Regions from separate parts of the Adlercreutzia equolifaciens DSM 19450 genome, predicted to be linked through region 2. Evidence: predicted binding sites of a transcription regulator. Region 2 holds the regulator's gene; each other region holds the start of a gene.
The links. The regulator LexA, encoded in region 2, represses DNA repair genes until DNA is damaged. The targets are predictions, from matches to a motif close to CNAACANNTGTTNG.
Positions count from the first base shown of each region.

Region 1: a site for LexA is predicted at 4,143-4,156, ahead of AEQU_RS02915 (replication-associated recombination protein A). Genes of this name have one in related genera too.
Region 3: a site for LexA is predicted at 2,229-2,242, ahead of AEQU_RS06890 (putative DNA modification/repair radical SAM protein). Genes of this name have one in related genera too.

Region 1 is NC_022567.1:771,711-779,053, reverse strand. It holds gene alaS (alanine--tRNA ligase) at 1-106, opposite strand, end outside; gene AEQU_RS02925 (AI-2E family transporter) at 173-1,606, opposite strand; gene AEQU_RS02920 (hypothetical protein) at 1,628-2,536, opposite strand; gene AEQU_RS02915 (replication-associated recombination protein A) at 2,793-4,106, opposite strand; gene AEQU_RS02910 (UTP--glucose-1-phosphate uridylyltransferase) at 4,427-5,239, opposite strand; gene AEQU_RS02905 (FAD:protein FMN transferase) at 5,539-6,597, shown strand; gene AEQU_RS02900 (MarR family winged helix-turn-helix transcriptional regulator) at 6,940-7,343, shown strand, end outside.
Region 2 is NC_022567.1:1,352,263-1,359,605, forward strand. It holds gene AEQU_RS11860 (hypothetical protein) at 43-552, opposite strand; gene dut (dUTP diphosphatase) at 567-1,001, opposite strand; gene nrdR (transcriptional regulator NrdR) at 1,005-1,451, opposite strand; gene lexA (transcriptional repressor LexA) at 1,747-2,385, shown strand; gene hflX (GTPase HflX) at 2,506-3,828, opposite strand; gene dapF (diaminopimelate epimerase) at 3,985-4,908, opposite strand; gene miaA (tRNA (adenosine(37)-N6)-dimethylallyltransferase MiaA) at 4,975-5,925, opposite strand; gene miaB (tRNA (N6-isopentenyl adenosine(37)-C2)-methylthiotransferase MiaB) at 5,918-7,276, opposite strand; gene AEQU_RS05385 (stage V sporulation protein S) at 7,288-7,343, opposite strand, start outside.
Region 3 is NC_022567.1:1,766,560-1,773,902, forward strand. It holds gene AEQU_RS06870 (M42 family metallopeptidase) at 1-488, opposite strand, end outside; gene AEQU_RS06875 (hypothetical protein) at 490-786, opposite strand; tRNA gene AEQU_RS06880 (tRNA-Thr) at 1,158-1,232, opposite strand; gene pyrE (orotate phosphoribosyltransferase) at 1,333-2,016, opposite strand; gene AEQU_RS06890 (putative DNA modification/repair radical SAM protein) at 2,334-3,851, shown strand; gene AEQU_RS06895 (TIGR03915 family putative DNA repair protein) at 3,861-4,808, shown strand; gene AEQU_RS06900 (DegV family protein) at 4,860-5,762, opposite strand; gene AEQU_RS06905 (radical SAM protein) at 5,958-6,896, opposite strand; gene AEQU_RS06910 (NAD(P)-binding domain-containing protein) at 7,033-7,343, opposite strand, start outside.

The DNA of each region.
Region 1 (7,343 bases), 580 kb from region 2:
ACGGATCGTCGGGAATGAGCGAGGAGGAGGGCACGAGCTTGCAGCCCTTCTCCTGGAAGTAGTTCAGGTACTTCTCGCGAATCTCAGCGGTGGTCATGTAACGCATAGGTGTTCTATCCGTCCTTTACGGTCAACGAAAACAGTTGCAGCAGATTATAGCGCTCCTTGCGCGCTACTTTTTGGAAGACGACGTGTCATCATGGGAATGGCGCGCCGTCACCTTCCCATGGGCCTGCGAGCGCAGCTTCGGCAACTTGCGGCCGAACAGCGTCGCGTCGTCCAGCTTGATGGGCTTCATGGAGCCGGTGGTGACGCCCGGTGACGTGGCGTCCGACAGCGGGTTCACTTCCTCGTTGTCCGACGGCACGCCCTTGAAGAACACGCCGTCCTCGGCCACCAGGTGCCGGCCGGTCTTCTTCTCGAAGTAGTAGACGAACACCGACTTGGCCACGGCCACCAGCGGGATGGAGGCGAGCATGCCCACGAGCGACCCCATAAGACCGCTCATGGCGCCGCCGAGGGCCGAGCCCACCATCAACGCGATAAGGGTGAGGGCCGGGTGGATGTCCACCGAGTTCGCCATGATCTTCGGCGAGACGAAGGTGTAGACGAGCTGCTGGATGACCACGGTCCCGGCCAGGGCGATAAGGGCCACCAGCGGGCTCACGAAGACGGCCGCGATGGCCGCGAGCGCACCTCCCAGCCACGGGCCGATGATGGGGATGATGTTCATCACACCGGTGATGAGGCCGAGCACGGCCGCGTTGGGCACGCCGACGACCTGGAACAGAATGCCGCAGCCCACGCCGATGACGGCGCACTGTAGAAGCGTTCCCTTGATGTAGCCGCCCATGACGCGGGTGAAGGTGGCGTGGAAGAACTCGGCGTCCTCGGCGTGCTTGGGGCCGATGAGCCGGCGCGTCTCGCGGCCCATGGCCGGCAGCTCCATGAGGATCCAGAAGGCGATGACGAGCGCAAACCCTAAGGCCATAAGGCCGTTGGCCAGCGTCGTGGAGAAGGCCACGATGCCGTTGGCGCTGCCCTGGGCGATGGAGGAGGCCCAGGATGCGGCCGACTTCTGCACCTCGCTGATGACGTTCTTCACCGTTTCGTCCTCGAGCATCGGGGCATAGCGGGCGTACAGGTCGTTGCCCCAGGCGATGACCGCATCAACATAATGGGGCAGGTTGCTGACCAAGTCGTTGAACTGAGCGTTCAAGCCGAACATTGGCGAGAACAGAAGGAAGCCGATAAGGGCGAGCACGAGCGCCATGATGATGTAGGCGATCGTGGTACCCAAACCGCGGTTGACGTGGTGCTTCTCCAGCCCGTTCACAATGCCGCGCAGGCAGAAGACGATGATGACGGTCCAGATGAGAATGGCCACGGGCACCGACAGGATGTTCAGCAGGTAGACGATCGCTGCCAGAAGCAGGATGGCCGCCACCACGGCCCACAGGTCGAAAAAGCGCGTGCGGGCGCGGGCCTGCTTGGTGCGCGAGATGGCGTTGGCGGCAGCGGTGGCCGCGGCGGCCGCGCTGCGCGGGTTGTTGACGGAAGCGGGCGCGTCGGCTCCTCCCTGCGATTGAGACGCGTCGGTGCTCATGGGAATCTCCTCAGGTGCAAGCTACTGAACGGTGTAGGGGCTGTTCCCCACGGGGGCCGGCTTGGCCTTAGCCGCGGCGGCGTTGGGAGAGACGGCCGGCGAGGCAGCGGCTGCGGGGTCGGCAGGGGCCGTCGCAGACGCGGTCGGCGCGTCGGTGTCGGTATCGGCGTTGGCGTTGGCCACGGCCGCATCGGCGATGGTGCCGGCGGTGCCGGAGAGCTGGTCTTCGAAGTCGCGGGCACGTTCTTGGCTGGCCGCGTTGGCGGCCTTGACAGCGGCGCGGCGGTCCTTGCCCTCGGCGACGACGGCGCGGGCGGCATCCCCCATGGCCGAGACGGCGTCGGCAACAGTCGCCCCGCGCTCGGGCGCGCGGCCGGCCTTCGCGGCGGCGCTAGCGTCGGCAGCGGCTCCCAAGCTCACGGACTCGTCAGAGGCGTAGCGCGGCTTGAACTTGCTGCGCAACTTGCCCGTGAGCGAGTTCACCAAATCAATCGGAGCGCTCGTCACGGTATCCATGGCCCCGGCGGCCTTCGAGACGGAATCGGTGATCTGGGTCACGTCTTCCAGAATCTGGTCGACGCGCATGAGTTCCAAATTCGCCGCGTCCACCGTGAGCGACAGACGCTCCACCAGCGGATCGACGCGGCCCACGGCGGGCTTGGCCTCCTCGGCGATCTCGTTCACGCGGGTAAGCAGCGGGTCGATCTGGTCAGTTACCAGGGCATCCACATGGGCGATGAGGGGATCGACCTGGGCGGTGATCTTCTCCACGTTCTTCAGCGTGGGGGTGAGCTCCTTATGGGCGTCGTCGATGGTCGAGCGCGTCGAGCGGATGGTGAGCGCCAATTCCACGACGAACCATACGAGCACCGCGCCGACGAGCACGTAGATGACGGGCAGCGCGATGTCCACGATCCCTGCGAAATCCATGATGAGCCTCCTTATAATTCCGAAGACCTGACTATACCATTACTGGAGTCATTCTAATTAAGTTGCGCAGGGCCTCCACGGAACGCGTCCGCATGGTAGCCATTCCGTAAACGGAAGTTGACATCGTGTCACACGCGAGCGACATCGCCAGCGGCACCCGTGCTGGGGCGCCCTCGACCGAACGTCGCCCCAGCACGATGCCTGGCTCGCTGCGCGGTGCCCGCAACGCGGCGGACGCAACACGCCGAGCCGCGACTCAACTCCCCTGGCGGTCGCGAGCGGCGGCATCGGTGCGGTAAGCCTCCCAGCCGCGCTCGCCGGGTTGGTAGAAGCAGCCGCGCTCAAGGCCCTCGGGCAGGTAGCGCTGATCCACCCAGCCGGCCGGGTAGCTGTGGGGGTACTTGTACTCGCCGTAGTTTTCCGAGCCGGGGCGATGACGATCGCGCAGGTAGTCGGGCACCTTGCGGACCGGGCCGTTGCGCACTTCGCGCAGCGCCGCATCGATCGCGGCCTCGGCGCTGTTGGACTTCGGCGCCAGCGCCAAGTAAATGGCGGCCTGGGCCAAGTTGATGCGGCACTCCGGGTAGCCGATGACCTCGGCAGCCCGGAAGGCGGCCTCGGCCACGAGCAGGGCCTGGGGGTCGGCGTTCCCGATATCCTCCGAGGCAGCGATGTACATGCGCCGGGCGATGAACTTCGGGTCCTCTCCCCCGTCGATCATGCGGGCGAGCCAGTACACGGCGGCATCCGGATCGCTGCCCCGCATGCTCTTGATGAACGCGGAGATGATGTCGTAGTGCATGTCCTTGTTCTTGTCGTAGGGCAGCGCGCGATGGGGCGTGGCGGCCCGCACCATGGCCTCGGTGATGGAAACGGGGGCCTCCTTCGTGCCCGGCGCCACCATACCAGCGGCCAACTCCAACGTTGTAAGCGCCCCGCGGCCGTCGCCGCCGGCCAGAGTGACGATGGCCGCGGTGGCGGCCTCTTCCAGAGCATAGCAGCCGGCCAGCCCCCGCGCGTCTTCCACAGCGCGACCCACCAGCTCGGCGATCTCGTCGTCGGACAGCGAATGCAGCTCCACGATGCGCGAGCGGGAGATGAGGGCTGAGTTCACTTCGAAAAAAGGGTTTTCCGTGGTGGCGCCCACGAGCACCACGAGCCGGTCTTCCACCGCATGCAGCAACGCGTCCTGCTGGCTGCGGTTGAAGCGGTGGATCTCATCGACGAACAGGATGGTACGCAAGCCCCCCATGACGAGACGCTTCTCCGCCGCGTCGATTTCCCGGCGCAAGTCGGACACCGTGCCCCCGATAGCCGACACCTCCACGAAGGTGGCGCGGGTCGATTCAGCGATGACGTGGGCAAGCGACGTCTTGCCCGTGCCCGCCGGCCCGAAGAGGATGACGGAGCTTAACGTGTCGTTCTCGATGGCCGCGCGCAGCCAGCTGCCCTCGCCCACGGCCTCCGTCTGCCCGACCACCTCGTCGAGCGTGCGCGGCCGCATGCGCACCGCGAGCGGCGCCACGTCCCGCTTCCGATCATTTTCCATAGCAGTAAACAAAGTATCCATAGCCCGTAATGGTACCACGGAGCCCGCCAAAATAATAGAACAAATGTTTTATCAATGCGAAATGCACGACAAAAAAGAAGCGGCCCGGCGGAGGGGGCCGCCGGGCCAGAAGGAGGGGGGATGCGACTCTCGCGGAGCCGCTTTCTGCTTTAAAGAGACAAAGCAGGCAAGTGATCGGAGGGGGTTGTCTCACTTGCTGACGTCAGTATAACAGCCACCCTTGAATTCCCTATGATGCACCCATGGTGAACTTGTGGATTCATAGGCTCATCGTTAAGTAATTCTTCACATTTTAGAAGAAACCTCATCAGCGGTAACACCTATCCCTGACGACGCGCGAACAGCACGTTGTTCGTCTCGAGCCAGCTCTCCACGGTGCCCGTGTCGAAGCCGTCGGCCGGATCCACCACAAGCGCGTACATCTCCTCCTCGGCAAGCACCGCGTCCAGCGCGTCGGTGAGCTGAATCTCGCCGCCCACCCCCGGCTCCACATCGGCCAGCAGCTCCATCACGCGGGGCGAGAGCAGGTAGCGGCCGAACACCGCCAGGTTCGACGGCGCATCCTCTAGCGCCGGCTTTTCCACCAGCGAGTCCACCTTCCACACATTCTCGGCCACCGCCTCCCCGGCGATGACGCCGAAGCGGCTCACCTGGTCGTCGGGCACGGGCATGACCGCGATGACGCTGGCCCCGCCATGGGCGTCGGAGACCGCCTTCATAGCCGGCAGCATCTCATTGCCCGGCACGAGCACATCGCCGAGCAGCACGTAGAACGGCTCGTCGCCCGTCTTCTCTGCCGCGCAGCGCACGGCATGTCCCAGCCCCAGCGCCTCCTCCTGATACACGTAGCTGACCGGCAGGTTGCCGACATATTCCACCGCATCGGCATAGGCGTCCTTGCCGCGCTCGCGCAGAAGCGCCACCAGCTCCGGGTTCGGCGTGAAGTGGTCCTCAATGGCCTTCTTCTCGCGGCTGTTGACGATCACGACCTCATCAGCGCCGGAAGCCAGACCCTCTTCCACCACATACTGGATGGCCGGGCGATCCACTACCAGCAGCATTTCTTTGGGCTGGGCCTTGGTAGCCGGCAGAAAGCGGGTACCGAGCCCCGCCGCGGGAATGAGTGCCTTCATCGAGCGCCTTTCTCTTCGTTGTTCGCGTGCCGTCCATGATACTACAGATGCACGATGGCGGACCTTGCGTCGCCTTGCCGCACTCCAAAGCTACTCGATTGAGCAAAAAGACATAATTCTCGTAGTCTCGTCCTCTCCTATCGCGCCGACCGCTAAACGCGACCTGGCGAAACTCTGGCTGAGATCTGGCGGGTGCCGTAGTTTTCCAACGCAAAGCTACGAGAAGTGGGGTATTTTGCTCAAAACGGGCATCTGCCGTTCGCGCCCGCATTGCGCGCGAGGTCGACTATACTAGACACATGGACGAAACCTGCGCACATATTCTCGACCCCATCCCCGACGAGCAGTACCTGGAGGCCCGCGATGCCACCGGGGGCAAGCCGGCGGGCGTGCGCTTTCTGGCATTCAACACCATCATCGACATCGAAGCCTACGGCGAAGCGGCGGCGTGCCGAGCGGCCTTCGAGGAGGCCCGGGCGCTCTGCCGCCTCTACGAGCGCCTATTCAGCCGCACGCTTCCCCACTCCGACATCGCACGCATAAACAGCGCGCACGGCCAGCCCGTGGCCATCGACCCTTTGACCTACGACCTGCTCGAGAGGGCGCTTTCCTACTGCGCGGAAAGCGAGGGCGCCTTCGACATCACCGTAGGCCCGGCGGTGCGCCTGTGGAATTTTCACGAGGGCACGGTGCCCGATGACGGTGCACTCGCCGAGGCGGTGCGCCACGTCGACTGGCACGCGCTCAGATTGTGGAAGACGCCGGCAGCCACAGCGGCCGAGAGCGACGCCGATGCCGCAACCGAGGCGGTACCCGGGTTCGAGGCAGCGCCCGAACCCAAGGCCTGCTTCGCGCAGCTGGCCGACCCCGATGCCGCCGTGGACGCCGGCGGCATCGCCAAAGGATGGATCGCCGATGCACTCGTGGCGGCCATGGAGGCCCACGGGCTCTCGGGCACCATCGTGAACCTCGGCGGCAACGTGGCCGTGAGCGGCACCAAGCCCACAGGCGACCCTTGGCGCGTGGGCATCCGCGATCCGCGCGACCCCTCCCAGCTCATCGGCGCCGTGCCCCTGGTTGCGGGATCGGCCGTCACGAGTGGCGTCTACGAGCGCTGCTTCACCGCACCCGACGGCACCTTCTACCACCATATCCTCGATCCGCGCACGGGACGCCCCGTCGAAACCGACGTGGCCGGCGTCACCGTCATCTGCGAGAAATCCATCGACGCGGAGGGCTTCTCTACCACCCTGCTCGCCCTCGGCCTCGAACGCGGCCTCGCCCTCGCCCGTCGGCACCCCGAAATTCTGCAGGCCTTCTTCATCGCCCCCGACGGCACTATCACCCCAGCCCGCTGAACAACAAAACTTTTCGCATTTTTGGTCACAAAACCGAGTTTTGAACTTTCCGAAGACCTGTTTTAATGCAACTGGCGCTTTTCAAGCGATCGTCGATCCCGGTGCGAACGGCAAGCTTCCGTAAAACACCAGGTCAAAGCTGGAGAGATTGAATCCTTGCATCTCGTGCCCCCGCAAGCAAGAGTTCAGAACTCGGTTTTGTGACCATTTTTTCGGAAAAGTGTGCAGAACGAGCTGTGAAGTCTTTGTAACGAGCGAGATCGTCGCCTCTTCGAACCGTCGGAGAACGCTAGACTAATCGTTGCATCAATGAACTAACTTTCCGACAGCCGAAAGGGCGCAATGGCCGAGGCCGCGAACAAATTCAACCTGGACTCCACATACTTCGTGGCCTTCGAAATGGCCCATGAGGCCCTGCGCCGCGGGTTGGAGCAGGCGAGCGACCTGAACATCACCCAGTACCGCATTTTAACGAAGCTGATGCAGGCCTCGGCGCCCGTAAGCCAGGGGGAGCTCGGAAAGATTTTAGGCATGAAGCCCAATGTGGTGACTCAGGCCGTCGACGCCCTCGTCGCCCATGGGTACGCGACCCGCGAGGCTGGCACGACCGATGGCCGCACGCGGTTCCTCGCTGTCACCGACAACGGCGCCGAGCACGTCGCTGCCGTCAACCAGTCCCTGGTAGAGAGCTTGTACGCCACCTTCCCAACCCAAGATCCCACGTATCGCACCATTCTGGAAGCGGC
Region 2 (7,343 bases):
AAGCCCTCCAACTTGGAACATTTTACCCTATATGGAGGGCGCTTAGCCCCAAGCATTGCCACTGCCGCCGGATGGTTGCGCGGTGATGGTGGCGCCCTCGCCGAGGATCGAGGTGAAGTCTCCCGTTTGCATGGCCTCCATGAGCACGGGCATCATGAGCGCGATGCCGACGATGTTGACGATGAGCGCAATGGCGCTGATGGCGAGACCCCAGATAAGCGTTTGACGTACCGTGGTGGCATAGACCTTCTGGCGACCGTCCACATCGTCTATCACGTGCTTGATCTTAACGAAGCCGACAATGGCGCAGACAAGGCCCACCGTGCTCAGCATCACGCCGCCGATGATGAAGGAGACCGGACCTGCAATGGCCGCTACCGTCGAGAGCGTGCGGGCGGATTTCAAGTCGGCGTCGATGAGCACCTGTCTCTGATCCTGCGAAGGCTCCGTCGACGGCTCGGGTCGCTGGGGATTTCCGGGAGTCGCCTCCGGAGCTCCCAGCTGCTGGGGTTCGGGCGTTTCTTCGGGTTTCGAATCGCGATGATCGGTCATAAAGGACACTCTTTCTAGGAAAGGCCGCTGCTTCCGAAGCCCTGCGCGCCGCGCGAGCTCTCGGGAAGCTCATAAGTGTTATGTAAAGTAATAGAGGGGGTAGCGATGATCACGAGCTGGGCGATGCGCTCGCCCTTCTCGTAGTTGAACGTCTCCGTTGGATCGAGGTTGATGAGCGGAACCTTGATTTCACCTCGGTAGCCGCTGTCTATGAGGCCAGGGGCGTTCACGATGGAGATGCCCTGTCGTGCCGCCAGGCCGCTTCGGGGAATGATGAGCCCCGCATAGCCCTCGGGAATGGCCAAGGCGATACCGCAGGGCACGAGCGCTCGCTCGAAGGGCAAAAGCGTGCCGCCCTCGGCAGCGCGCAAATCGAGGCCCGCATCGCCTGGACGGGCGTAGGCGGGCGCTTCCAGGGTCTCGTCGAGCTGCTTGAAAAGAACCTCCATGGATCAGCCCAGCTCTTTCAGGGCCTCGGAGAACTCCTCCACGTTCTGGAAATCCTTATAGACGCTGGCGAAGCGGATGTAGGCGACGTCGTCCAAGGTGGCCAGACGGGCCAGCACCAAATCGCCCAAATCGCGCGATTTGATCTCGTTGCGCTGGCTCGATCGCAGCTCAGATTCGATGCTCGTGATGAGCCCGTCGATCTTCTCGGGCGTGATGGGGCGTTTCGCGCAGGCGATGAGCAATCCTCGCATGAGCTTCTCGCGGTTGAAGACTTCCGACGAGCCGTCAGCCTTGATGACGAGAATGGGATTTTCGGCGAGCCGCTCGTAGGTGGTGAATCGCGTGCCGCACTGCAGGCATTCGCGACGGCGCCGGATAGAGGCGCCGTCGTCGGCCGATCGCGAGTCGACGACTTTCGATTCCTGATAGCCACAGGAAGGACAGCGCATAGGTTCTCCTTCTCACTTTGATAAGTTGATTGCTTATCATACCCTATCAGACCTAATGCGCTCCCCTCTTCAAAACATTGCTACCTTCGCGACACTCGCCCCCGACGCTCTAGGCGAAGAAGATGAGAAATGACGCGATGGTGCTGAGCGTGAAGGCTATGGAAAATTCGATGCGTGCCATTTTTTACTCCTGACCTCTTGCGTAGAACCTTTGTTCGCAGTTATAATAGAGCGAACAAAGGTTCACGTCAAGAGATTTTTCAAACAAATGTACGCTTTTGTGAAAGGATGCGCTATGACCCAGAAAGTGACCAAGCGGCAACAGGCGGTTCTCGACTGCATCGAAGCGTGCATTCGCGAGAAGGGCTACGGCCCTACCGTGCGCGAGGTGTGCCAGAGTTTGGGACTCTCCTCCCCTTCCACCGTCCATGTCCATTTGAAGGCGCTTGAAGACAAGGGCTTCATCAAGCGCGACCCCCTTAAATCCCGCTCCATCGCGCTTACCTATCCCATTGAGGAGGTTCCCTCCCCTGTCACGGCCTTCGCGGCCGCCTACAGCAAGCTCGTCAATGTGCCCTTGGTGGGCAACGTGGCCGCCGGCTCCCCTATTCTCGCCGAGGAGAACATCACCGATACCATCACGCTGCCCACGGACATCGTCGGCGATGCCCCCTCCTTCATGCTCTCGGTGCGCGGCGAGTCCATGATCGAGGCCGGCATTAACGATGGCGACTACGTGGTTGTGAAAGAGCAGCCGGTGGCCAACAACGGCGATATCGTCGTGGCCATCATCGACGACGGCGCCACCGTCAAGCGCTTCTTCCGCGAGGCCGACCATATCCGCCTGCAGCCGGAGAACTCGACGATGGATCCCATCATCACGACGGACTGCTCTATCGCCGGCAAGGTGGTGGCCGTGTTCCGGCGCCTGTAGCGCTTTCGCCTCACGAACAGATCGCGAACTCCCCTTTCGGCAAATTGAGAGCGCCCCTGCCCAGATCGCTTTGCGTATCACGGGCAGGGGCGCTCTTCCGTTCTGGACGCGCTCGCTTTCTCAGGCATCGCCTTCAGGGACGAGATAGGAGGAGAACGTGCTGACGAAGGCAGGGGCAACGAGCAGCTGCAGGCGCGTCCCCGCCTCCCCGTGGCTCTCGGAGATGATATGGCAGCGCTCGTGGGCCAGCGACACCAAGTCGCCCCGCTGATAGGGAATAAGCACGTCCAACTTGGTATCGGCGGCCGAGGCGGCCTGGGCAATGGCGCCCACGAGCCCCTCTATGCCCTCGCCGGTGCGAGCGGACACGAACTGGGCGCTCGGATAGCGCCTTTTAAGGCCGGCCAGCGTCTCGGCGTCCAGCAGATCGCATTTGTTGAAGGCAGCGATCGTGGGAATGCTCTGGGCCCCTATCTGGTCGAGCACCTCGCACACGGCCTCGATCTGCCCCTCGAACTCCGGCGAGGAGGCGTCGATCACGTGCAGGACAAGGTCGGCTCCGGTGATTTCGTCGAGCGTCGACTTGAAGGCCTCGACCAGCGTGGTGGGCAGCTTTTGGATGAAGCCGACGGTGTCGGTGACAGTGACCTCGCGGCCCTCGGGCAGCTCGAACTTGCGGGTGGTGGAGTCCAGCGTGGCGAAGAGCTTGTCGTAGCTGAGCACATCGGCCCCGGTGAGCCGGTTGATGAGCGAGCTTTTCCCGGCGTTGGTGTAACCGGCCAGCGCCACTTTGAACATGCCGCTGCCGTACCGGCTCTCCCGCTGCAGCGAGCGCACGTCGGACAGGCGCTCAAGCTCGCGGCGAATGCTCGTGATGCGCTTGCGCACCATGCGGCGGTCCACCTCAAGCTGGCTTTCGCCCTCGCCGAAGCGGGATCCCACACCGCCTCCCATGCGGTTCGAGGCGAGGTGGGCCCACATGCCGCGCAGGCGCGGGTACAGGTACTGGTTTTGGGCGAGGCGCACCTGCAGGCGCCCCTCCTTGGAGGTGGCGTGCAGAGCGAAGATGTCCAGAATGAGGGCCGTGCGGTCGATAACCTTCACGGACTTGTCCATGACCTTCTCCAGATTGGCCTGCTGGGAAGGTGTCAGCTCGTCGTCGAAGATGACGAGGTCGGCCTCGCGCGACCGTGCCAGCTCGGCGATCTCGTCGGCCTTGCCCGTGCCGACAAAGGTGCGCGGGTTGGGCGCGTCCAAGCGCTGGGTCGTCGTGGCTACCACATCGGCTCCGGCCGTATCGGCCAGACGTTCCAGCTCGGCCAGGGAAGATTCCAAGGGCCACGGCAGCCCCGGGCGCTCGACGCCCACGAGAACGGCGCGCTCTCGACGCTCCTCGGCCTTGGTGGCCGGGCCCTTTTGGATGACGGATTCGTATTCGGTCATAGCATGCTCCTTTGCTTCAAGTAACGACGGGACCCCATGAGGGGAAGGCGGTGCAAGTGGTCGTTACAGGCGCATGAGCATCACTCCTTAATCGTGGCGCGGCGTTGCGCCGGGGAAACGGGGGCTATCATAGCACAACAGCAGCATCGGAAAAGCTCACGGCAGCACAATGGTTCCCGAGAAGCTCTCCGTTGCCGGCCCCGTCATGGATATCGTGCCATCCTCGTTCCAGCAGATGTGCAGTAGACCGCCGCTCAACATAAGATCGTTCTCCCTGCCGGCCCGGCCAGTGAGGCAGGCAGCCGTGTTGGTGGCGCAGGCGCCGGTGCCGCAGGCCAAGGTCTCTCCGCAGCCCCTCTCCCACACGCGCATGGCGATGCCCTCATCGGTGACGGAGGCGAACTCGACGTTGGTTTTCTCGGGAAATGCGGGATGCGTCTCGAAGAAGGGGCCGGGAAGATCGATGCGCAGGGTCGAGAGGGATTTCTCCGCACCTGCGGGGAACAGCTCGTCGGGCAAGGCCGCCCAATCGTCCACGAGGCAGACGGCGTGGGGGTTTCCCATGGAGACGCAGGCGAATTCGAAGGCTCCCCACGGCGAATCGAGGCGCAGATGCCCCACATAGGGCGTACCGTCGGCCATGCGGGAGTCCGGCGCGGCGTCGACGGGCACGAGCGCGGGATCCAAGATGGGCGCGCCCATGTTCACGGTCGCCTCGGTCATCTTTCCCCCCGCATCCACGGAAAAGGCGATGGGGCGCGGACCGGCCAGGGTGTCGGCCAGAAGATGTCCCGAGGCAACGTCCGCCAGCTCGCGATCGACGAGGTACTTGGCGAAGCAGCGTACGCCGTTGCCGCACATTTGGGCCAAGGTGCCGTCGGCGTTGATGTAGTGCATGTAGCCGTCTCCCTCTTCCGAGGTTGCCGGCCGCACGAGGATGACGCCGTCGGCGCCGATGCCGAAGTGGCGGTCACACAGATACGACACCTGGGCATCGGTCAGACTGAGAGCGCGGTCTCGATCGTCAATGAAGACGAAATCGTTGCCGAGACCGTGCAATTTGGCGAAGGACAACTCCATGGGACGCTCCTTTGAGGCGGCGATTGAGGGGGCGGAAGCTCTCCTCGACGACCCGGAAGGGTCGCTTCAACCATGGTAGGCGTCCAATGTTTCCAACTGGGAAAGAATCTCGGCGGCCACGGCTTCGGCATCGCCGGCATCGGCGTTCACCCAGCGGATGCGCCTGTCGCGACGGAACCACGTGCGTTGGCGCTTGCCGTAGCGGCGCGTGGCCGTCTTGATGGCCTTCACGGCCTCCTCCAGCGTGGTGTTCCCATCCAGCGCCTCGACGATCTCCTTGTATCCGATGGCCTGGGGCGCCGTGACGCCGTCGCGGAATCCGGCGGTCAGCAGGCCCCGCACCTCGTCGACGAGTCCTGCGGCCACCATGGCATCGACCCGGGCGTCGATGCGCTCGTTCAGGATGGCCGGCTCCATGGCCAGCCCGAATTGCACGGCTGGAACGAAGGGCGCCACGGTGGCGAGCCGCTGTTTCTGCTCGGCGTAGCTGGCGCCCTCCTCCAAAAGCTCGAAGGCGCGCACGACGCGCCGCACGTTGTTGGGGTGGATGACGGCGGCGCTTGCGGGATCGCGCGCTTCCAGCGCCTCCCACAGGGCCTGGTTGCCGTGTTCCTCCGCGTAGGCGGTCCAGCGTTCGCGGACGGGGTTTTCCACCTGGTCGCCCTTGGGGAAGACGAAGTCGTCGATGGCCGCCTGCACGTACTGGCCGGTGCCGCCGCAGAGCACCGCTCTCTTGCCGCGGGCGTCTATATCGCGAAAGCAGCGCCGGGCGAACGCCTGGAACAGGGCCGCCGAGTAGGGCTCGCCGGGATCAACGAGATCGAAGCCGTGATGGGGCACGCGGCGCTCAGATGCGGGAAGCTTGCCCGTGCCGATGTCCATGCCTCGGTAGATCTGCATGGAATCGGCGCTCACCACTTCCCCGCCGAGGCGCTCGCCGACAATTTGGGCTGCGTCGGTCTTGCCCGAGGCCGTGGGCCCCACGATGGCGATGACAGGTGCGGAAAGCTCAAGCATGGGCGATCGTGCCCGAGAGATACCAGGTGCGGGCTTCCTCGATGGTCACGGGCACGATGCGCCCCACCAAAGACGCCGCCTCCGTGCCGGAGGGCACCGGAGCGTGAACGGTCTGGTTCTTCGGGCTCTTGCCGGCCAGGATGGAATCGTCGCGCTTGGACGTGCCCTCGACCAGCACGGGCACCGTGGCGCCGAGCTCCGCCTGGTTCGCCTCGAAGGCCTTGCGCTGGACGAGATCCACGAGCCGATCGAAGCGCTCCTGGATGACCTCGCGGGGCGTGTCGTCGTCCATCTCCGCAGCAGGCGTCCCCTCGCGCTTGGAGTAAATAAACGTGAACACCTGGCTGTAGCCGACTTCCTCCACGAGGCGATAGGTGTCCATGAAGTCCTCTTCGGTCTCGCCGGGGAATCCCACGATGATGTCCGTGGACAGGGCGATGTCGGGACGGGCGCGGCGAAGCTTCTCGATAAGGCCGAGGTAGTGCTCGCGGGTGTAGCGGCGGTTCATGGCCGAGAGGATGCGGTTCGAGCCCGACTGCACGGGAAGGTGCAGCGCCGGCATGAGCGAGGGCAGCGTGGCGAACAGCCCGATGACCTCGTCGGTGAGATCCTTCGGATGGCTCGTCGCGAAGCGGAGCCGCTCGATGCCCGCGGCATCCACGGCCCGAAGGACATCCGCGAACCGCGGCTCGCCGTAAAGGTCGCGCCCGTAGGAGTTCACGTTCTGCCCCAGCAGCGTGATCTCCTTGACGCCCGCTTCCACATAGGAGCGCGCCTCGGCGGCGATGTCGTCCAAGGGCCGCGACTTCTCGCGCCCGCGGACGTAGGGCACGATGCAGTAGGAGCAGAAATTGTTGCATCCCACGGTGATGGGCAGCCATGCCGCCCAGTCGTGCTCGCGCACCGTGGGCAGGGCGGAGGAGAACTCCGCTCCCCCCTCGATCACCTCGGCGGCGCGGCCGTGCTGCTCGATGGCGCGTCGGAGAAGCCCCGGCAGAGAGCCCAGATTGTGAGTGCCGAAAACCACATCGAGATGGGGAAGCGCCGCAAGCAGCTTGTCGCCGTCGCGCTGGCCGATGCAGCCGCCTACGGCGATGTAGCGCTTGTCGAGGGGCGTGCCGTCGCGCAAGGGGATGTTCTTCATGGAGGCGACCTGCCCGTAGAGCCTCGTGTCGGCAGCCTCGCGGACGCAGCACGTCATGAACACGACGATGTCCGCCTCCTCGATGGTTTCGACGGGCAGCGAGCCCAGGCCCTCCAGCATGCCGGCGACCCGCTCGGAATCGTGCTTGTTCATCTGGCAGCCGAAGGTGTGGATGCAGAAACGAGTTCCCTCGAAGACGTTGCTCATAGCAAAACCCTCTAATGGACCGCGGCCGCATCGACGATGGGGGCGATCGCGGCGGCGCCCCGCGGCT
Region 3 (7,343 bases), 410 kb from region 2:
CCGACGCCGAACGTGATGGGGTCGCCCACCCGCACAAGCTTCTTCACGCGCTTGGGCTTCATGCCCAAATCGATAACGAGGGAGGAGAGCGGCGTCACCGTCTTGCGCTCGTCCGGCTCGATGAGGTGGATGGGCTTGCGGCCCACGATGCCGCGGAGGGTACCGGAAGCGGTGTGCACGTCGACCCGCATGCCGGGCAGGATGGCCGCGTCCACGCCGCCCAAAGAGGCCACGGAGAGGAAGCCCTCGTCGGAGATGTAGGTGACCATGAGGCCGATCTCGTCCATATGGGCCGCCAGCATGAGCGAGGGCGCACCGGCGTCGCGGCCCTCGAGTACCGCGCGCACCGAGCCCATGGTGTCGGTGGCCACTTCGTCGGCCACATCGGCGAGCCTCTCGCGCACGAGAGACGCCGCCGGTTCCTCGAAGCCCGTCGGCGAGGGAGTCTCCACCAGCTGCTTCAGAAATTTCAGGTGCTTCTTCTTCATATCACCAATATCCTTTCGAATGCTTGCGCTTGCGCTCGGGCTTGGGAGGGCGGAAGTCCAGCGCCAGCTGGCCGTCGGTGGTCTTCTCCCGCTTCTCGGCGGGAGCGGCGCCGGCGCGCTCCACCTTCTCGATGGTCCACGATACCGCGCTCGCGCCGAACAGCTCCAGCATCTTCATGCGCGCATCGTGGGCGTTTGCCTTGGTGCCGGCCCGTGCGTCGCTCTCGAACTCGAACAGCCCGCGCTCTCTCTCGTAGGAGCCCTTCGGCGACTGGTAATGGGCGATGTACGTTGCCATAAACTCGCGCGCTTCCTTTCTCAAACGTTCCCGAGCCATGATAGCAGAGCGCACGAACTTCGTGGATGGCCCGGACGCCAGATTCTGCCAGGTAAATGCCACTTCGACCCCGAAATGTGCGCCCCATTTTCCACGTCTTGTACATTTCTATCTTCAACTGGCACTTTTCTGCCATTTCAGCCCCGAAATGTACAAACCGTCTCTTGTCCATCAACCATTTCTAGGCCAAAGTGGCATTTCGAAGGCAGAATCGGAAAAACATCTGGAGACGACCGGCCACCAGCCTGGGCACCGTTGGACACCAAACAGTATCTTCAGTGTCCAAAAAAGAGAAAAGGCCAGAGGCTATAAACCTCTGACCTGGTAAAACATGGAGCCGGTGACAGGAATCGAACCCGCAACCCACTGATTACAAATCAGTTGCTCTACCGTTGAGCCACACCGGCGACGAGCGCGTGAACGGCCGACCCTCCCCATCGATGCCGTTCCGCGTCGGCCCATTGTACGACAACGCTCCGATTTAGGGAAGTTGCAACCGCAGATTCCCTACTCCTTGGCGCCCCACTGCTCGTAGTAGGAGTCGATGGCGGCCGCGATATCGTCGTCGATCACGATGCGTCCGGCCACCTCGTGGTTGTGCAGGCACTCCTTCACCTCGGCCATGGACACGATGGAGGCCACCGGGAAGCCGTACTTCGCCTCGATCTCCTTCTGGGCCGTGGTGACGCCGCCCTTCCCCACCTCCATGCGGTTGAGCGACACGATGAGCCCGCGCACATCCACATCGGCAGCGGCCTTCAAGATGGGGTAGGTCTCGTCGATGGACTTGCCCGAAGTGGTGACGTCCTCCACCATGATGACCTTGTCGCCGTCGTGAAGCTCCGCGCCGAGCAGGTTGCCCGCGTCGGCCCCGTGGTCCTTCACTTCCTTGCGGTTGCAGCAGTACTTTACCTCCTTGCCGTACAGCTCCTGAAGCGCCATGGCCGTCACCACCGCCAGGGGGATGCCCTTGTAGGCTGGCCCGAACACCACATCGAAGTCCAGCCCGAAATTGTCGTTGATGGCCTGGGCGTAGTACAGACCCAGCCGATGCAGCTGCTCGCCGGTCACATAGGCGCCCGCATTCATGAAGAACGGCGACTTGCGCCCGCTCTTCAGCGTGAAATCCCCGAACTTCAGCACGTCGCTTTCCACCATGAACTCGATGAACTCGCGCTTGTAAGCCTCCATAGCCGCCCTTTCATCCGTGAGGAGTTCCCTCGTCTTTCCTGCGCCGAACATGATACCCGATTCCCCCACCCGTTTCCGCAGAGCCGACGAAATCCTTTGGAGAGAAAGGCACGCAATCATTTTACTGACACCGGTAAAATGATCTTGGGCAAGGAGAATACCGTTCGGCATCACGCTACCATCCCCCTTAACCTCCCAATTCTATTGACACGCGAACATCTATTCGAGTAGTATAGCGTACATTCATTCGGGCGAACAAGTGTGCTCGTTTGGTGTTAGCGGCGGGAAGATGTCTGGCGGTTGGAAGGGGTTGCGCGGTGAACGTCATCGAGAAGCTGGAGATTCTGGCCGATGCGGCGAAGTACGACGTGGCTTGCACCTCCTCCGGGGTTCAGCGCGCGGGCAAGGCCGGGCAGCTGGGCGCGGCCACCCAGGCGGGATGCTGCCATTCGTTCACGCCGGACGGGCGCTGCGTCACGCTGCTCAAGGTGCTCATGACCAACGTCTGCGTCTACGATTGCTGCTACTGCGTGAACCGCGCGAGCAACGCCGAGGCACCCCGAGCCGCATTTACGCCTCGCGAGTTGGCCGACCTCACCATCGGCTTCTACCGTCGCAACTACATCGAGGGGTTGTTCCTCTCCTCGGGCGTCGCCGGATGCCCCGATCGCACCACCGAACTCATGATCGAGGCCCTGCGCATCCTGCGGGAGGAGTACGGCTTTCGCGGCTACATCCACACCAAGGCCATCCCCGGCACCTCGGTGGAGCTCATCGACGAGCTGGGGCGCCTGTCCGACCGTCTCTCGGTGAATCTGGAGCTGCCGAGCCGGCAGAGCCTGGGGCTTTTGGCCCCCAACAAGTCGCGTGCGTCCATCCTGGCCCCCATGCGGCATATCTGCGACTCCATCGCCGACGATGCGGAATCGCGCTCGCTGGCGAAGAAGCGCACTACGGTATACCTGACGAAGAAGAACGCCCGGAAGGCACGGGCCTTCGCGCCGGCGGGCCAGTCCACCCAGATGATCGTCGGAGCCACCCCGGAAAGCGACTACCAGATCCTGAACCTGTCGGCGGCCCTGTACACCCACCTGTCGCTGAAGCGCGTGTTCTTCAGCGCCTACCTCCCCGTCGTGCCCGATCCGCTCCTGCCCGCCACCGACGCCGTGCAGCTGAACCGCGAGCACCGCCTCTACCAGGCCGACTGGCTCTTGCGCTTCTACGGCTTCAACGTGAGCGAGATCATCGACGAGGAGAACCCCTTCCTCGCCCCCGATGTCGATCCGAAGGCGAACTGGGCTCTGAACCACCTGGACTTCTTTCCCGTGGAGGTGAACAGCGCGCCTTTGGAGGCCCTTCTGCGCGTGCCCGGCATCGGCGTGCGCGGGGCGAAGCTCATCTGTCGGGCACGACGGCAGTCCACCCTCGGCGAGGCGGAGCTGAGAAAGCTCGGCATCGCCTACAAGCGGGCCCGCTACTTCATCACCATGAACGGCGCCTGGGGCGGATCGGGAGTCGATTTTTCCCGCGAGGCCCTGCACGCGCGGCTTTCGGCCCCTATCGACGGCGGTCGCCATGGGCGCCGCGCCGACCGCGCCCCAGCTGGCCAGATGAGCCTCTTCGAAACCGTGGAGGCACCGCCCGTACTGCCCGAGGCGAGCCCCGATGCGGCAACCGCCCGCGAGGTCGCCTTCGCCGCCCAGCGCCGGGCCCTTGAGGCGGCCGGGACGGCGACCGGGCGGCAAGCAGCCGCAACCGAGCCGGCATCAGTCGCAGAGCGCTCGATCGCCGACGGCCGCAAAACGCTCGACAGCCCGCTGCTCTCGGTGGCCTAGGTGGGCGCCATGAAGCATATCCCGAACGCATACGCGGAGGGCGCCCCTGCGACGCCCTCCCCTCCTCCCGACATCTACGACGAGGTGGCCTACGCCTACGACGGCTCCCTGGAAGGGCTGCTCTCGGCCGTCTTCGCCGCCTACGAGCGCCGCGAGCGTCCCACCGATGTCGCGCCGGAAGAGCGCCTGCAGCCCCGTCTCGGCCAGCGCGTGGCGCTCATCCCCACCGACCAGGACCGGGCCCTGCGCGTCATGAGCACCCTGCGCCGCCAGTGCGGCCGCGCGGCAGCCCTGGCGGTGACCCGCGCCGCTTGCTCGGACGAGCCGGATGCGGGCACGGCGGTCTACCGCTTCGTGCGCTATGCCATCGACGAGCAGAAGCATCGCGCATGCGAGCACTGCCGCAAGCGCGCCTCCTGCGCAGGCCGCGGCGGCATGGGGCCGTGCCCCAAGCAGCGGGGTCGCGCCTTCTCGGACATCACCCACCCAGCAGTAGAGCGGCTCTTCCGCATTTCGCGCTCGGTCGGTCAGGAATGCGAGCATATGCGCCAGTTCGTGCGCTTCCAGCACCTCGCCGGCGAAGGAGCCGATGTGTGGTTCGCCCGCGTGAACCCGAAGGCGTCGGTGGTGCCGCTCATCATGGATCATTTCGTGGAACGGCTCGGCGTGCAGCCCTTCATCATCTACGACGAGGTGCACCATCTCGCCGGCGTCTACGACGGCGGCGACTGGCAGCTGGTGAACACCGAGGGCGCCGGCGACTTGGAACGGGCGCTGCCCGACCGCACCGCCGACGAGGCCCTCATGAGCGAGGCCTGGCGCACCTTCTACAAAAGCGTCTCCATCGACGCCCGCTACCACCCGGAGCTGCGCCGGCAGTTCATGCCCAAGCGCTTCTGGAAGAACCTCACCGAGCTGCAGGAAAGCCCTGCCGCCCTGCGCACCGCGCTACGCTGAGCGCGGGTGAGCCGCGGCCGCGCAAACATCCCCGCCGGTGCGACGACAGCCCTACAAGCTGAATACCAGCTCGCTGGTCGGGGCGGTCAGCTTGCCGGGCACGGGACGCTCGCACTCGTAGGAAATCCCCACGGCCGGCCCCACGTGCACGCCGATGACCGGACTGACGGGCAGCACCTCCACCGCGTGTCCCACCACCGGCTCGATAGCCTCGCGCGCCCATTTGATGGCGGGGGCCGCCGATCCGATGTAGTGCACCACCACGCGCTTGAGTCCGCACGCATCGATATCCTCCTTGAAGATATCGACCATGCGCGCCAGCGTCTTCTTCCACGTGCGCACTTTCGCCAACGTAGCCGTCTCCCAATCGGCCACCGTGAGCACGGGGGAGATTTGCAGCAGACCGCCGAGCAACGCCGACGCACCTCCAATGCGACCGCCCGCCTTCAAAAAAGCAAGGCTCTCCGGCGCGAAGATGAACCGCGACGAGACGACCGAATCAATCGCCGCCTGCGCGCACCGCGTCAGATCGCCGCCCGCGTCGCGCGCATCGCATGCATCGAGCACCGCGAACATCTCGTCGCCGCAGTTCGACGTCGAGTCGATCAGTGTGCAGCGGAACTGCTTGTAGCGCTCCTTGCAGGCCCGAGCGCTGCGCACCGCCCCCTCGAACGTTCCGGACATCTTCGACGAGATGAAAACCCCGAGCACCTCATCGGCCGCCTGCGCCGCCTTTTCGAAAATCGTCTCCATCGCATGCTGCGAGGGCTGGCTCGACGTAGGCGGATTGTCGATCATGTCGGCGATATCCTCGTAGAACGCATCGACGTCCATGTCGGCCTCGCGGTACTCACGACCATCCCGATTCACGAACAGCGAGACGACTTCGATATCGCGCGCCCGCACCACCTCGGCGGGGATAGAGGCGACCGAATCGGTGACGATCTTGACCACGACTTCTCCTTTCAGCGAGGCGCCCGAAGGCATCCGCGCCGCACGCGACGGCGTATCGCGACGCTGCGGCCGCAATGGGGCATTTCTGCTATCGTACACCATGTGCGCAGTCGAAAACGCGCGCAGAGGAGAAGTTCATGCGACCGTTGAGCCAAAAGTCGGCTAATACTTTCGCATGCCGCTGACAGCTAGGCGCTACACGCCCGTGAAGTCGAAGGCGGGAATGAAGCTCTCCTCGGCGGCTCCCCCTTCTTGCCAGAAGTAGTCCTCCACTCCCAGCGCGTCAGCGAAATCCAGCAGCTCCTCGTACTCGGAATCGGGCACGGCGCACGCCAGCTCGGGGCTCGCGACCAGAGCCGCGGCGGCCCGCGCATCACCCGCATCAGCGGCCCGGGCGATCACCGGCGTGTACTGGTTCATGAGCGACAGGCGGATGTCGGCTCCGAAGCGCTCGTGAAGAAGCCGCACCACGGCCTTGGAGTTCTCCAAGGCCCCGGGCAGCATGAGATGGCGAACGACCACGCCGGAGATAAGGCGCTCCTGACCGCGAAACCCATCGTAGCGCGGGGCGCCCGTCGCCCCAACCATCGCCTCCAAGGCCGCCAGGGCCACCTCGGGGTAGTCGGCAGCATGGGAATAGCGAGCCGCAAGCTCCGCATCGGCGTATTTGAAATCGGTGAGGTAGGCGTCCACGAAGCCAACGTTGTCGCGCACTGCCTCCACGGTCTCGTAGCCGCCTGTGTTCCACAGCACCGGGAGCACCACGCCCTGCTCGCGGGCCAGGGCAACCGCCTCGCGGATCTGCGGCGCGAAGTGCGTCGGCGTCACGCAGTTGATGTTCAGCGCCCCGGCGCGCTCAAGCTCGCCCATAATGACGGCAAGGCGCTCGACGGTGATCGCCCGGGCCGCCTCGCCCAGGGCGATAGAGGCGTTCTGACAGTAGACGCAGCGCAGAGGGCAGCCGGAGAAGAAGATGGTGCCGCTGCCGTCCTCGCCGGAGATCGGCGGCTCCTCCCAGAAGTGCAGCGCCGCCCGGGCCACGAGCACCTCGCCCGCAGCTCCGCAAACCCCGCGCTCCCCCGCCGCCCGATCGGCCCCGCACCTCCGGGGACACAGCTCGCACGACGACGGCAACGTATAGAGGGGATGCGGGATGCCTTGACCGAGCGAGTTCCGCAGCGAACGGAAATGCCCGGTGGGCATTTCCGCCGAGCGAGGACTGTCTGAGCGAATCAAGGTATCCCGCAGCCCCGGCCCTGGCGAGTCACAGCTAATTGGAGCTGTAATCGAAGTCGTCGTTATATGGGGCGAAGTCGTCATAGTCGTCGTAGTCGTGATCCTCGCGGAAGTGGTCGTGGCCGCAGCCGTCCTCGTCGTCGTAGGCGCTCCAGTCCTCGTCCTCCTCGGAGGCAGGGTGCCCATAGGCCACTTCGGCGCGGGTCCAGTCGAGCCCGGCCCGGGCCCCGGCCGCCTCGTCCTGGTACACCAGAGACAACGCCGCCGGCGCCATATCGGCTCCCCCGATGACCACCAGAAGCTCCAGCAGGTGCATGGTCGCCTCCACACCGGGCAGGATCACCT